2 linked regions of the Sediminitomix flava genome follow. The protein of the gene in region 1 interacts with the protein of each later gene in a pairwise test. Links are inferred from orthologs where the notes say so. Each region holds a gene or a part of one and is shown in the gene's direction. Other genes may lie near its edges.

Evidence for each region.
Region 2: the proteins of rfaD (region 1) and BC781_RS07595 interact in binary tests that used the Escherichia coli proteins (3 or more experiments, as listed by UniProt). The link is inferred for Sediminitomix flava from one-to-one orthologs.

Annotation. Positions count from the first base shown.
Region 1 is NZ_QGDO01000001.1:1,024,863-1,032,740, reverse strand. The notes cover bases 5,067-7,878. They hold rfaD (ADP-glyceromanno-heptose 6-epimerase), read left to right. Parts: upstream 5,067-5,895; coding sequence 5,896-6,861; downstream 6,862-7,878. Other genes in these bases: BC781_RS03900 (3-oxoacid CoA-transferase subunit B), read left to right, coding at 7,499-7,878; BC781_RS03905 (acyl-CoA thioesterase), read left to right, coding at 6,945-7,394; BC781_RS03915 (NUDIX domain-containing protein), read left to right, coding at 5,185-5,814; BC781_RS03920 (hypothetical protein), read left to right, coding at 5,067-5,082. Also shown: BC781_RS03950 (alpha/beta hydrolase), read left to right, coding at 93-1,064; BC781_RS03945 (DUF2255 family protein), read left to right, coding at 1,051-1,527; BC781_RS03940 (DUF2255 family protein), read left to right, coding at 1,550-1,927; BC781_RS03935 (flavodoxin family protein), read left to right, coding at 2,016-2,663; BC781_RS03930 (helix-turn-helix domain-containing protein), read right to left, coding at 3,111-3,674; BC781_RS03925 (carboxypeptidase-like regulatory domain-containing protein), read right to left, coding at 3,864-4,271; more of BC781_RS03920, read left to right, coding at 4,498-5,066. UniProt on the Escherichia coli protein: Catalyzes the interconversion between ADP-D-glycero-beta-D-manno-heptose and ADP-L-glycero-beta-D-manno-heptose via an epimerization at carbon 6 of the heptose.
Region 2 is NZ_QGDO01000002.1:58,446-66,322, reverse strand. The notes cover bases 2,471-5,281. They hold BC781_RS07595 (1,4-dihydroxy-2-naphthoyl-CoA synthase), read left to right. Parts: upstream 2,471-3,360; coding sequence 3,361-4,203; downstream 4,204-5,281. Other genes in these bases: BC781_RS07585 (Maf family nucleotide pyrophosphatase), read left to right, coding at 5,002-5,281; BC781_RS07590 (class I SAM-dependent methyltransferase), read left to right, coding at 4,282-4,932; purL (phosphoribosylformylglycinamidine synthase), read left to right, coding at 2,471-2,732. In the rest of the region: more of purL, read left to right, coding at 1-2,470; more of BC781_RS07585, read left to right, coding at 5,282-5,571; BC781_RS07580 (DUF445 domain-containing protein), read left to right, coding at 5,593-6,201; BC781_RS07575 (gliding motility lipoprotein GldH), read right to left, coding at 6,261-6,746; BC781_RS07570 (PSP1 domain-containing protein), read right to left, coding at 6,803-7,877. UniProt on the Escherichia coli protein: Converts o-succinylbenzoyl-CoA (OSB-CoA) to 1,4-dihydroxy-2-naphthoyl-CoA (DHNA-CoA).

The DNA of each region.
Region 1 (7,878 bases):
TCTCTAATTTTTACCCATAATCTCCGAAAAAGTATCTTTTCAAGATTCAGCTACACTATAGTTTTGCAGAAACAAATTTTAAAAAAGTAGCAATGAAGAATTTTGGAATCAAATACTCCACAGCATTAAAGGCTGGAAAAAATCCAGTTTGGTTTATGAGTGAAGGCTATAAGTTACAAGGTAATTTATTCACTCCAGCAAATTTTGATGCAACGAAAAAGTATACGACTATCGTGACTGCAACACCAGCAGGAGCAGTAAAAGAGCAATCGACAGGTTTATATGCTGAAAGGCTCGCTAGCCTAGGGTATATCGCGCTATCATTTGACCACAGAACTTTTGGAGAAAGTGAAGGAACGCCTAGATACCGTGAAGACCCTTTCATGAAGGTTTATGATATTAAAAATGCAGTGACTTTTTTAAGCTGTCTTCAGAGTGTGGATGAAGATAACATTGTAGGATTAGGGATTTGTTCTGGGGCAGGCTATGTAGCTTATGCTGCCGCTTTTGATCCACGAATCAAAAAAGTCGCCACGGTATCAGGAATTTTTGATTTTGCGGGCTGGGTAACTACTGCAGGCGCATTACCCTTTGATGAAATGCTGGAGACGTCCATTAAAGCACGTAAGCATTATTACCTTACTAATGAGGAGCAATATGTAGATGCTTGGTATGGTGAAACGGATTTTGCAGAAGATCAAAGCCAATGGGAAACAAGAAATCAATTTTGGAAGCAAGCCAGTCACTATTACAGAGAAGGTGGTAATCGTGGATGGTATAAAGTGACCAATGGTGATTACAGAGACGCACAATCCATAGACATTCGATATATGATGAATGTGAATCCGATGCTAAAATACCTGAATGATCGTCCATTACTTGCTATCAGGGGTGAAATCGCACTGACTGGTCCACTTAGTGACGAAGCGATTAGCTACACCAATGAAGGAAGAGGTGAGTTATTCATCGTAGAGGGTGCATCGCATATCGATTTATATCATGTTGAGGAAGCAGTAAGCATAGCTATTGATAAAATTCATCAATTATTTAATGAAAGCCTTTAAAATACTGATTATGATTTTTCCTCTGTCAATACTGATGGGGGAATTTTCTTATGCACAGCAAAACAAGATCCATAGTATTGCAGATCAAGACTATGTAGATCTTATAAATTGTATTAATGCCACACCCATTACCACCATCAGACAGGGTGACACCCACCCATTTATTGACATGTGGATGGTCGTTGTAGACGATAGAATTTTTTCAAGGTCATGGCTAGGCGATCCAAAGGGTTGGTATTATAAGTTTTTGGAAGATAAAAAGGGAGCGATACAATGTGGCGATAAGTTCTATCAAATTGAAGGTATAATACCTGATGATCTCGATGCTATCAATGAGAAAATCAATACAGCTTATATACAAAAGTATGGAGATGGAGATCATCCCGAAATTGCCAAACAAATGATCGAAGCAGAAAGGATGGCGCGGACACTGGAGTTGAAGGTAATAGCAACTAGACCATAGCTAATTCTTAAAGGGAATGAACATGACAAAGAATGAAATCCTAAATTTGGTTCATGAGACCAAAACTCCTCAAATTAAGGCAGGGGAAATACATAGATTCAATGATATTTGGCTAGTGGTGGCTTATAATAGAATATTCTGTAGGCAGTACGCTTTTGCTGAACGAAGCTGGTATACCAGCTTTCAAAATGATCCAAAGGGGCATATCAAATGTGGGCAAATTGAGATTCGAGTAAAAGGAATTATTCCTGATGATCTAGAAGCTTTGGGAGAGGAAATCAATAGGGCGTATATCGAAAAATATGATACACGTCTGAATCATTATCCTGAAATTGCTCATAAAATGACAGGAAAACGTTTTATGGAAAGAACTATGGAACTTGTCCCTGTACTGGATTAATGAACAAGCAGAAATATGGTGTTGTTAATGCACATAGATATGATCAAACGTGGCTTGATTTGAGTAATATAAAGTATTGTTTTAGACAGTGAAAAAGAAAGTGATTTACATTCTCCTCGGACTAATTGGAACATTATTGTTATCCCTTGTTGGTTTTGCAGTATTCGTTGTAAGTACTGAACATAAGCAATATAAGGACAATGCGCTTTTCCCCTTTCAAGAAAATACAAACGGTTCAAAAACTGTTGTCGCTTATTTTAGTCGATCCAAGAATACAGAGGTAGCAGCCAAGACTATTGCAAAGCATAAAAAAGCAATGCTTCTTCCTATTGAAGCTGAAAACTATAAGATTGGACTCAATGGTTGGATAAATGCCAATCAAGATGCACGAAAGCAAAAAGCGGAAATTAATTACAATCCTGTTGATTTCAATACAATAGACACGCTTTATATAGGATCCCCTATTTGGTGGTATAGTCCCGCACCACCTATTTGGGAGTTCATTAGATCAAATGATTTGAGAGGAACCAAGGTCATATTATTCAATACTTACAATAGTAAATTTGAGCAACAGTATATTGACGATTTTGCAGATTCAGTTCGAGCAAAAGGAGGAGTGTTTATGGGGCATATAGCAGTGAACAGAGGACGAATGGGACAACAGATAGACACGCAAGAATTAGAAAAGCAAATATTGGAACAATTGGTTCAGTTGAGCATCTCAACAGACTTGTAGAATGACTAAAGGCATTTTCAAAAATTAATATCCCAAGTTAAACCTATAGGATTCAAAGCTGCAGTTTGGCGTTCTAGCACTAATTGAGTGATCAAGATGAGGAATAATCAACTCTCTAAACTTCGTAATGTTAGCCCTACTATAACGTCACAGATTTATACTAGGGTGAAATTTATTAGCATTGGGCTTTTGTAGCTTGATGCTTTTTTAGTTTTACACGTTTTTTTGATTAATGAACTTTATAGGTGAATAGAAGTCCATTTAGTTAAAATTGAAGATCAAATACAATTCGTGAGCAAATGCAAAAAAGAAACTAAGCTCAAAAAGATGAAGGTTTTCTAAGTTAGAATTAACCTCTTGAGGCTGCAAAATTGAAGCATTTTCAATTTCCGATCATAGGTGTAGTGACTTTTCCAATTGAGCAATTAAAAAAATGGGAGAATAGGATTAAGCAGCTGTATTTTTTTGGATAAAGTTTATAGGAGTGAAGGCTTTTGTACTTGAAACAAAAGTTGAGTTGGATGTTAGATGGGGTAGAAATGAACTGTAAAGTACATCAATGATTGTTGGGAAGTTCCAACCTTCATGATAATAGAGTAAGGCGAATAATGCGAAATCGTTGTAGAAATGGAATACTTTCTTTGAAAGTATAACCTGATACGCACTTCCCCATTTTAAAGGAGTAAGAAAAGTGTTTTTAGGTTTTCTTCCTTCTGTCGTGTCCGAAAACCATTTTATCAAACGACGATCAGCATAAAGTGTATAAGCTTTCTTTTTTGTCTGTACAGACTTTTTCTTGGCAATGCTTCCTACCCGTTTTTTACGGGCTAATGCTAATTTGTGGGCATATTTTGGATCGTAAGTACCAGATTTACGGGTGTTTCGGTTCAATTCTCGGTAGATGGTAGTCACAGAGACCTTCAAGGTGTCTGCAATCTCAGCTTTGCTTAATTTTAGCTTGAGTCCTTCTGCAATGATTTTTCGATCTATATATCTGAGATTTTTGGACAAGTAATAGTGATTTGATGAACCTTTAGATGTCGTAAGTATAGAGAGATGTTTCTTGTAGTGCTAATTTCAGTCTATTTATCTTAGAATATAGTTTGATTTGTTTTACTCGGAGTAGAAATAATGCAATGGCAAATAAAAAAAGCCCTACAATGATTTGTAAGGCTCTTTGTTTTAGAAGTCTAAGGTCTATTATTTACCTTCTTTCTTCACTTTTGGAATTGCCATTTCATTAGCTTCTGAAATGATCACATTTATCTTATTCAAATTATTCTTTTGTAACTTCTTAGTTTTTAATCCAGCTTCTGGAGAAACTTTATTACCTTTCCAAGCTTTTACAAAATAACTCTTTGGTGCAAGACCTTTGAATGTGGCTTTCCCTTTATCGTTAGTCGTTCCTTCTACGACTACATTATCATCAAATTGAAAGTCAGTCAAAGATTCATATAATCTGATCTTAGCATTTTTTTGAGTATTACCCGTCTCATCTAAAACGGTAACTTTCAACAATACAACAGGTTTGTCAAAAGAGTCGATAGGAGTATAGGCACTCAATAAAATAAAACTAATGAAAGAAATAATGCTTACTAATTTTTTCATAGACTAAATATATGAGGAAATGAGAAACAAAAAAGCGGTAAGGTAAATTAAGATATCACATACCTTCCTTTAGCAAAAGTAAGATAATCTTAGAGTGAGATTCAAAGAGTTAGTTATAAATATTTCATAACAAATTTTTAAGATTTAGAGAAATCACCTATTATTTGATGGAACTGTTTTTTTAAAATCACTATTTTTTAATTTCAAGAAGAAACCAATCCTTATCATGCTTGATATAGAAGCTATAGATCCTAATTATTACAATGCTAAGAATACCCCGGAATTTATTTCCTTTGATAAAAAATTATACCTGAGTATCAATGGAATTGGTGAGCCTGACCATAATGAATTTCAATCAAAATCTAAATTGCTTCTAGAATTTGCACAGGAATTTGCAAACTACGCCCTCAAAGAACATCAGATTTCATTTAGTATCCCAAGGCTAGAGACTCTTTGGGAGTTAGATCAGAGTGCTAAAGATAAAAGTCAACTCCATACGCGTTGGGCATGGAAACTACTTTTACGAATTCCTCTAAAATTTAAAGATTCTCTTATTTCTTTATTTCAGAGCTATCATAGCGATGGGAATACTTCTTCTGTAAATGGGATCAGTATTTTTGAATATGAAGATGGTGATTGTGTTCAGATGTTAGGTAAAGGGCATATGTCTAGTAATACAGATATTCCGATAGGAGAAATGTTTCGTTACATCCGTCAATTGGGACGACGACCAAAGGAATTTCACCATGAAATCTATTTGGGAAAGACGCCATCTGACAAAACTGTGATTATTCGACAACCATTGCACTAAAATTCTAAGAATAACTTCCTTTCTATCAAGAAATCAGATACATGATTATATCCTTTTGCTTTAAGTTTTGTTTATAAACTGAGTATCAGATACCTTGAAATCATGTACCTAAAAGGAAAAAAAATCAATAAACATCCTCAAAAAGTAGAGATTCTGTCAGAAGAAACCGTCTATGACGATTTTCTTAAGATCAGAAAAGGGACGCTTCGTCATGAGAAGTTTGATGGAGGGATGACAGATACCATAACTCGTATTTTTAACGATAGAGGAGAAGCCGTAACCGCAATTCTTTGGCACAAGGATTTACAGAAAGTGGTTTTGGTAAGGCAATTTCGTTTCCCAATCATGCAAAGTGGAAATGCTTGGCTTACAGAAACCGTAGCTGGAATTTTGGATAAAGGAGAAAGTAAATTTGAAGCCATTGAACGAGAAGTCTTGGAAGAAACTGGGTATAAAGCTCAGAAGACGGAGTTCATTTGTTCTTTCTTTTCTACACCAGGCAATACTTATGAGAAAGTCCATTTATTCTATATAGAAGTAGACAATGCATCTAAAATAGAAGAAGGCGGTGGATTGGATTGTGAATATGAAGATATTGCCTTGGAATTTTATGATAAAAAGACCCTTTATAAAATGCTTGAAGAAGGGCAAATACACGATGCCAAGACAATTATCGGATTGCAGTGGCTTCAAACGCAAGATTTGATCTCACAAAACATTCCTAAAATCTAATCACTTAGAAGTTATTTCTTTCTTTGAAATAATTAACTTTGCCCTCAAATTCATTTGATCGACTTTATAAATTCTTAAATAATGATTGTAGTAACGGGAGCAGCAGGCTTCATTGGGAGCTGTATGGTCAGCCGCTTGAATGAGGATAACTTCAACCACGTGGTTGCAGTTGATGATTTCTCTAATCCAGAAAAAAATAAAAATCTGGATGGCAAAAGAATTATTGAAAAAGTAGATCGTGAAGATTTCTTTGATTGGTTAGATAAAAATCACCTAGAGGTTGAATTTATCTTCCACATGGGGGCTCGTACAAACACGGCTGAGTTCGATATGGACGTGTTGAACCACCTAAATACAGAATACACGAAAAAAGTTTGGAAAGCATGTTGTGAACATGCCATTCCTGTGGTATATGCTTCTTCGGCTGCAACCTATGGATTAGGTGAGCATGGTTACGTTGACAGTGAGGACATCATTGAGCAATTACAACCATTAAACCCTTATGGTGTCTCTAAGAATGATTTTGATAAGTGGGCAATGAAAGAAGAGAAGAAACCTTTCTTCTGGGCAGGCTTGAAGTTCTTTAATGTATACGGACCTAATGAGTACCATAAAGGACGTATGGCATCTGTGATTATGCACGCTCACAAACAAATCGGAGAGACTGAAGGAATGCAATTGTTCCGTTCGCACAAAGAAGGAATTGCAGATGGACATCAGTCAAGAGACTTTGTTTATGTAAAAGATGTAGTGGAAGTGATGATGTTCTTGATGCATCACCGTAAGAACTCAGGACTTTACAACTTGGGTACAGGAACAGCACGTACGTTCTTAGACCTTACAAAAGCTACTTTTGCAGCAATGGATAAAGCAGAGAATATTTCATTTAGAGATACTCCTGAAGATATTCGTGACAAATACCAATATTTCACTGAGGCAGATATGTCTAAGTTAAGAAGTATCGGATACGATAAAGCCTTCCATACTTTGGAGGAAGGAGTCACAGATTATGTGAAAAATTACCTTTCTGAAAAGAAATATTACTAGAAATAAAAAAGAGATTGTTTCCGTTTTGGGAACAATCTCTTTCTGTTTTTTGATTGCATCAGTATAGGTACAATCAAAACAACATGAAATCAACAGCACTTATTCCTTCAGAATTTCCAATCTGGTTAGAGTTTCCTGTCATTTGGGGAGATTTGAATGCACACCAACATCTCAATCATTCAACCTACATTAAATGGTTTGAGACAGCCCAACAAGAATATTTTAGAAGACTCCAAACTTCCGATGAAGAACACAAAAACCAAGGTTTGATGGTGGCTTCTATGGAATCAAACTTTGTCTATCCTGTCACTTTTCCAGATCAGGTGAAAGTAGGGATTAAAGTAAAGGAGTTTGATGATCAGAGAATTAAGATGATCTCCAAATTTTATAGTACCAAGTTCAATACTTTGGTCGCTTTCTTTAGTTCTTCAATCATCCATTACGATTTTAATTTGGGGGAAACTGTCACCGTGCCTCAGTTAATGTGGGATAATATTATCCGTTTAGAAAAGAGTGTTCCTTCAGAGAATTAGTAAAATACTTGTATTCTGTGGATTTAAGTTTTAACTTATTGTAATAAGTTACTATTCAGCTTGAGGAGGCTGTCAATAGAGACTCAAAAACCACAAACAACAACATGCTAGATAAACACGGAATTGCTAAACGAATAGCGAAAGAGCTTGAGGATGGCTTTTATGTCAATTTAGGTATTGGTATCCCGACTCTTGTAGCAAACTATATCCCATCTGATATTGATGTCGTATTACAATCTGAAAATGGATTGTTAGGCATCGGTCCTTTTCCCACAGAAGATGAAGTTGATGCTGATTTGATCAACGCAGGAAAGCAAACAGTAAGTATGTTGGCTGGCTCTAGCCTATTTAGTTCTGCTGAAAGCTTTGCGATGATTAGAGGGGGACATATTGATCTGACCATTTTAGGCGCAATGGAAGTTTCTGAGAATGGAGATATTGCCAATTGGAAAATCCCTGGGAAGATGGTGAAAGGTATGGGAGG
Region 2 (7,877 bases), on another replicon or contig:
AAATCTTGATCAAAGCATCAAATGGTGCATCAGATTTCGGTAACAAATTTGGTCAGCCTTTGATCTGTGGTTCAGTTCTTACTTTTGAGCATATGGAAAATGCGAAGAAGTACGGTTTTGACAAAGTGATTATGATGGCAGGTGGTGTTGGTTTCGGTAAGAAATCTGACGCTTTGAAAAACACGCCAGAACCAGGAGATAAAATCGTGGTAATGGGTGGTGATAACTATCGTATTGGTATGGGCGGTGGAGCCGTTTCTTCAGTAGATACAGGCGAGTTTGAGTCTGCTGTAGAATTGAATGCAGTTCAACGTTCTAACCCAGAAATGCAAAAGAGAGTTAGCAACGCTGTTCGTGCAATGGCTGAAGCAGATGAAAACCTAATTGTTTCTATCCACGATCACGGTGCAGGTGGACACTTGAACTGTCTTTCTGAGCTTGTAGAAGATACAGGAGGAACAATTGATTTAAGATCATTACCAGTGGGAGATCCTACACTTTCTGGAAAAGAAATCGTAGGTAACGAATCTCAAGAGCGTATGGGATTGGTAATGAAAGCTGAGAATGTAGACAAATTGAAAGCAATCGCAGAGCGTGAGCGTGCTCCTATGTATGTAGTAGGAGAGGTGACTGGTGATATGCATTTCAAATTTGAAGATAAAACAGGAGCGCAAAACCCTATCGACTGGAAACTGTCAGATATGTTCGGTAATCCTCCTAAAACGATCATGAATGATGCTTCTAAAGATGAAAAATTCGAAGAAGTAGCATATGATAAAGCTAAAATCTACGAATACCTAGAAGATGTTCTTCAGTTAGAAGCTGTAGCTTCAAAAGATTGGTTGACAAACAAAGTTGACCGTTCGGTAACTGGTCGTGTAGCACAGCAACAATGTGTGGGTGAGCTTCAATTGCCACTTTCAGATGTTTCTGCAATGGCTATCGATTACAGAGGAACTGGTGGTATTGCAACTTCTGTTGGTCATGCACCTGTTGCGGCTATGATTGATCCTGCTGCAGGTTCAAGAATGGCTATCGCTGAAGCATTGACTAACCTTGTTTTTGCTCCAATCGATGATAAATTGGCAGGGGTTTCACTTTCAGCAAACTGGATGTGGCCTTGTAAAAACGAAGGCGAAGATGCGCGTTTGTATAAAGCTGTTGAAGCTGTTTCTGATTTTGCATGTGAATTAGGAATCAATATCCCAACGGGTAAAGATTCACTTTCAATGACTCAGAAATATGAAGGTGATACGGTTTATTCTCCGGGTACAGTGATCATTTCATCAGTAGGTGAAGTAACTGACCTTAAGAAAATCGTTACTCCAGATGCAAAAGAAGGAGCTACATTAGTTTATGTAGATTTCTCACAAGACGGATTTAAACTTGGCGGTTCTTCATTCGCTCAAGTTGTAAATAAAATTGGTCAAGAAGTTCCGACAGTAAATAGTGCTGCTTATTTCAAATCGGCATTCAATACTGTTCAAGCTTTGATCGAGGAAGGAAATGTAGTGGCTGGTCACGATATCTCAGCAGGTGGTTTGATTACTGCTTTGTTGGAAATGTGTTTCCCATCTACAAACGTAGGTATGGAGCTTGATCTTTCAGAAATGGGAGAAGCTGATATCATCAAATTGTTATTTGCTGAAAAAGCGGGTATCGTACTTCAAGTGAATGATGTGAAAGCTACTGAAGCGGCTCTTTCTGCAAATGGCGTTGACTTTACAGTAATTGGTAAAGCTGTTGCTTCTGACGATGTGAAAATTGCATTGAATGGTGAGACGCTTGACTTCAACATCCCAATGCTTCGTGATACTTGGTTCAAAACATCTTATTTCCTTGACCAACAACAATCAGGTGAAGAGAAAGCAAGAGAGCGTTTTGATAACTACAAGCACCAAGCACTTCACTATACTTTCCCAGAAGGATTCTCTGGTAAGTTGAAAGATTTGGGCATTGATCCTGATCGTAAAACGAAAACAGGTGCTAAAGCAGCTATTATTCGTGAAAAAGGAGTAAATGGTGATCGTGAGATGGCTTACTCTTTACACCTTGCAGGATTTGATGTAAAAGACGTTCATATGACAGATTTGATCTCTGGTAGAGAAGACTTGTCAGATGTAAACATGATTGTCTTTGTAGGTGGATTCTCGAACTCAGATGTTCTTGGTTCAGCAAAAGGTTGGGCTGGAGCCTTCTTGTTCAATGAGAAAGCTAAAGCAGCACTAGACAACTTCTATGCTCGTCCTGATACATTGAGTTTGGGTGTATGTAACGGTTGTCAAGTTATGGTAGAGCTTGGTTTGGTAACGCCAGACCATGATGAGAAGCCTAAGATGTTACATAACGAATCGTACAAATTCGAGTCTAATTTCTTGAACATGGAAATCCCAGAAAATAATTCTGTGATGTTCAATTCATTGAGTGGTACTCGTCTAGGTGTTTGGATTGCACACGGTGAAGGTAAATTCCAATTGCCAAAAGAGGCTAGCGAATACAACATTGTTGGTACTTATGGTTATGAAGCATATCCTGCAAACCCTAACGGTTCTGACTACAATGCAGCAGCTCTTTGTTCGGCAGACGGACGTCACTTGGTAATGATGCCACACTTGGAAAGAGCAATCTTCCCTTGGAACTGGGCACATTATCCATCAGATAGACAAGATGAAGTTTCTCCATGGATCGAAGCATTCGTAAATGCTCGTAAATGGGTGGAAGCTCAAAAATAAATTTAGATTCTCTTTGAGTCTTAAGGCAAGTCAATTTTTATTGACTTGCCTTTTTTGTGAATTATACATAATAAGCTGTAATGAAAACTAGTAATGAGTTCATTTTCAGTATTTTTGTCTTTGAAATAGAATGAACTACGTTCATCTTTACTTTGATCTACTAGTGTTGTGTTATTAACCTTTTTAAGGATTTTTTATCGGTTAAAATGTTGATTAGTAGTTTTTTAAACTTAGTGTGTTTAAAATATTCAAAAAAATGTAAATAATATTTGTAGAATATTTGACTTTATTAACTCGAATTCTATATATTTGTAATGTACAAAAACGAGAAAGAATAATACAATAAAGATATATATGCAACGATTCGTTGCGCAAGAATTTTTTGATTGATAATGGGTTAATAAATTAGGTTAAATGAGAAAAGGCTGACACTTTGTGTTGGTCTTTTTTTCTTTGTAATTGTTTGTGAAAACAACCGTTTCAGATTTTAATAAATTTTAATCAGTGTCTTCATTTTCTAATTGATGAAGTGAAGTTTGTATTTGATCTGAAAAATATTTCTCAATTTGTATCATCTTTTTCAATGAGAAATGTAGTTTTGAAACTGTATTACTTTAATGATAAAAAGATGAGCAAGATAGATTGGAAAACCGTAAAGGAATTCGAAGATATTACCTATAAGAAAGCAAACGGGGTAGCTCGTATTGCTTTTAACCGTCCGAACGTGCGTAATGCATTCCGTCCTAAAACAGTAGCAGAACTTTATCAAGCTTTTCTAGATGCTAGAGAAGATACTTCTATTGGTGTAGTTTTGCTTTCAGCAGAAGGCCCTTCTACAAAAGATGGTGGATATTCATTCTGTAGTGGTGGAGATCAAAATGCAAGAGGACACCAAGGTTATGTTGATGATGACGGAATGCCTCGTCTTAACATTCTTGAGGTACAACGTCTGATTCGTTTTATGCCTAAAGTAGTTATTGCTGTTGTTCCTGGTTGGGCAGTAGGTGGTGGTCATAGTTTGCATGTAGTATGTGATATGACTTTGGCGAGTAAAGAACATGCAATCTTTAAGCAGACAGATGCTGATGTAGCAAGTTTCGATGGTGGTTATGGTTCTGCATATTTGGCTAAAATGGTTGGTCAGAAGCGTGCTCGTGAAATTTTCTTCTTAGGTAGAAATTACTCTGCTCAAGAGGCTTACGAAATGGGTATGGTAAATGCTGTTATTCCACACGAAGAACTTGAAGATACCGCTTATGAGTGGGCGCAAGAAATCTTGATGAAGTCCCCAACAGCTATCAAAATGTTGAAGTTTGCATTCAACGCTACAGATGATGGTATGGTTGGTCAGCAAGTGTTTGCAGGAGAAGCAACTCGTTTGGCTTATATGACTGATGAAGCGAAAGAAGGTAGAGATGCTTTCCTTGAAAAGAGAAAACCGAAATTCAATGAAATCAAATGGATTCCATAGGTTTTTTTAAATAAAAAGAATAGAGTCATCTTAATGCGTTTTAAGGTGACTCTTTTTTTATAATCAAATTGTTAATTCATGCTTAATGAATACGATCGAATCGCTTTCATCTATGATAAATTAGTCTCTTTAGTTTTTGGGAAATCTATCCATAAAGCACAAGTAGCTTTTCTAGATAAATTAGAGGATGGTGATAAAGTTTTAATAGTTGGAGGTGGTACAGGTTGGATATTAGAAGAGATTTTCAAAAGAATAAAACCTTCTAAATTAATTTATGTCGAAGCCTCTTCTGAGATGATAAAATTGTCTGAACAACGAAATGTTTCAAAATTGAATCATGAATATATTGAATTTATACATTCAGATTCTTTGTTATTTGCCTCCAATGTTCAGTTTGATGTAATTATAACTAACTTTTTTCTTGACCTTTTTACAAATGAAGAACTTCAAGGCTGGAAAAGTCAAATTCTAAATTTATTGAAACCTAGAGGATTTTGGTTCGTATCAGATTTTCAACTAGTCTACAGTTCTTTAGATTCATACTGGCAAAGAGTATTTTCATTATTTATGCATCGTTTTTTTAAACTTTTTACAAGTTTAAGACGAAATCAATTTCCTAATTGGGAGTCGCTTTTTGATGATGTAAACTTACAAATCATTGCGAGTCAATCCTTTTTCAGAGGAATGATTTTCTCTAAGGTTTATTCTTATAAAGATTCGATAACTTAGTACTCATTTCGGTTGGCAATAAGTTTATCATCTGCTAATTTTATCTGCATTTTATTGTGATTTTTAAGTATGGATATTGGAAAAAAAATAATATTAGCTTCAAACTCTCCTAGAAGAAAACAATTGCTTCAAGAAATGGGATTTACCTTTGAAGTGAGAACAAAACCAACAGAAGAAGTTTACCCTAAAGATTTAGAGGCAGCTAAGGTTGCAGAATATTTGGCTGTGTTGAAAGCATCTCCTTTTAAAAATGAGTTAGAGGAAATTGAGTTAGTAGTTACTTCAGATACGACGGTTATTGTAGAAGACGAAATTTTGGGAAAGCCAAAAGATGCGGAAGAAGCTTTTGAAATGATACAAAAACTTTCGGGTAAATCTCATGATGTAACTACAGGGGTTTGTTTGATGTCTAAAGATAAAGAAGTAAGTTTTTCCGATTCAACGACAGTAACCTTTAGATCGCTTTCAGAGGACGAGATCAAATATTATATTGAAAACTACAAGCCATATGATAAAGCGGGAGCTTATGGTATACAAGAGTGGATTGGTTTAACAGGAATTACTGAAATTAAAGGCTCATATTTTACAGTAATGGGATTACCTACAGTGAAGTTATATGAAGCTTTAAAATCTTTTTAGTCAAGAGAAAATACAAATACAATGAATTTTACAATATATATTATTCCTTTTATTTCAGCAGCTATTGGTTGGGTGACAAATTATGTAGCCATTAAGATGTTATTTAGACCAAGAAAAGCAGTTTATGTTCTTGGATACCCTGTACAAGGTATTTTTCCTAAAAGAAAGCCAACATTGGCTAAAAGGTTAGGAGGAATTGTCGCGAGAGACTTATTCTCTCCAGAAATGATAGCTGATAAATTAGATACTCCTGAGAATAGAGCCAGCCTCAAAAAATCAATATTAGAGCGTATAATGGAATACATCGATGAAATGGTTACACAAAATGGTGGAGGAGCTCTTCTAATGATGTTTGGAGGCGATAAGATTAAAGATCAGATACATGAGCGCCTAGAGACTATGCTTGATGAGATGATTCCTCAAATGATGAATTCGGTTACTCAGAAAGTAGAAGAGGTTGATATTGAAGATATGGTAGAGAAGAGAGTTCTTGATTTCTCAGATCAAAAGTTGGAAGACCTTCTGATGTCTGTGATTAAGAAAGAACTTAAGTTTATTGAGTTGATGGGAGCTATTCTAGGTTTTATTATCGGGTTTGTTCAAATCGGAATTGTTGCTTTGACAGCTTAAACTAAAAGCTCTAGAAATTAAAGAAGGATTACTTCATTGAATGAAGTAATCCTTTTTTATTATTCAGCATATTCAATTCTATATCCTATTGCTTGTACACCGTTTAGTGAATCTGGACGCATATAGTGTTTTAAATTAAGTTGATATGTTCCAGTGTCTAATTTAATGTTTTGTTGAAGGGGAAGTTGAAGAGTGTAAATGGCTATGCCATTTCCTAATACTTCACTACTTTCTCCAAATGGAGCTCCTTTCTGAGGGTGCATTAAGTTAAACTCCGTCATTTCATTATTACTTAGAGTATCTTGCCCTTTTATGAGATCATAAATTACAAAGAGGTTGTAATGAGGGTACTCAAGTGAATAACGGATGTTGAATAAAAGATTATGGCTTCTGTTGACTTCATTTACCTTAAACTCAAATGAAGAAATAGAGTCATATTCCCAAATGTTATTATCAAAGTTTGTGTATTCTTCTTTTTCAATAGTGGAATCACATGCATAAAGAAAAGGAAGAAGTGCTAGGCTTAGGAAATAAAAAAGTTTCATGTTTTTATATGATAAAGCAAGCAGACTACTTTTTGATAAGTAGTCTGCAAGTATTATTATTTTGAATCTGTTGGTTTTCGATTAGATGGCTTCCTTCTACGATTAGGTCTGTTTGGAGCCTTCTTTTCCGGAGTTTGCTTTTGAGGATTACCCTTAGCTTGAGTAGGTTTTTGTCCTTGTTTTTGACTATTACCTTTACCTCCCCATTTCTTAGGTCTGGATTTTGATTCGGGCTGTTGTTCTACCTTTTTAGGAGTGTTCTTGTTTTCAACTTTTTCCTTCGGTAATGCTCTTCTTTTATGATGTGGAGTTGCTTCAGCACCTTTATTGTCTGTAGAAGTTACTTGATCATTCGGCTTTCGTCTATTTGGACGTTTAGAATTTTGATCTTGTCTAGTACTTCTGTCTCCACGTCTATTTGTTCCTTGTCTTTCAGTAGAACCAGATACATTCCCTCTTTGGCGTCGTCCTCTTTGTCGATCAGACTTTTGAGGCTTATCCTCTTCTGTCGGTTCGTTAGAAGCTTTTCGAATCGCTTTCTGACGAATTAGACGTTTTCTTTCGAGTTTCTCTACTGCTTCTCCTAATTTACTCTTGTGTTCCTTTGTAAATACTTCATCATCTTGAAGGGAAGTGATTTTTACTCCCTTATCGATTAGAGATAGAATTTCTTTAACTCTTTCAGCAGAAACAGGAACCCAAGTTGTTTCATTCTCATAGCTAAACCAAAGAACTTTTTTAAAGATGTCAACTTTTTGAAGAGATGCATCTCCTCTTTGAGTACGAATTGGTTTGTCAATTTGAGGAATATCAATAAGTGCGTCTAGGTAAGTTTCTAATTCGTAATTTAAACAACACTTAAGTCGACCACATTGCCCAGAAAGTTTACTAGGGTTTAATGACAAGTTCTGATAACGAGCAGCCATTGTTGTAACACTCTTGAACTCTGAGAGCCAAGTAGAACAACATAACTCTCTACCACAAGACCCAATACCGCCTAATCTACTAGCTTCTTGTCTTAAACTAATCTGACGCATTTCTACTCGGATTTTAAATTCCGAAGCAAGAATCTTAATTAGTTCTCTAAAGTCTACACGATCATCGGCAGAATAGTAGAATGTTGCTTTTGTA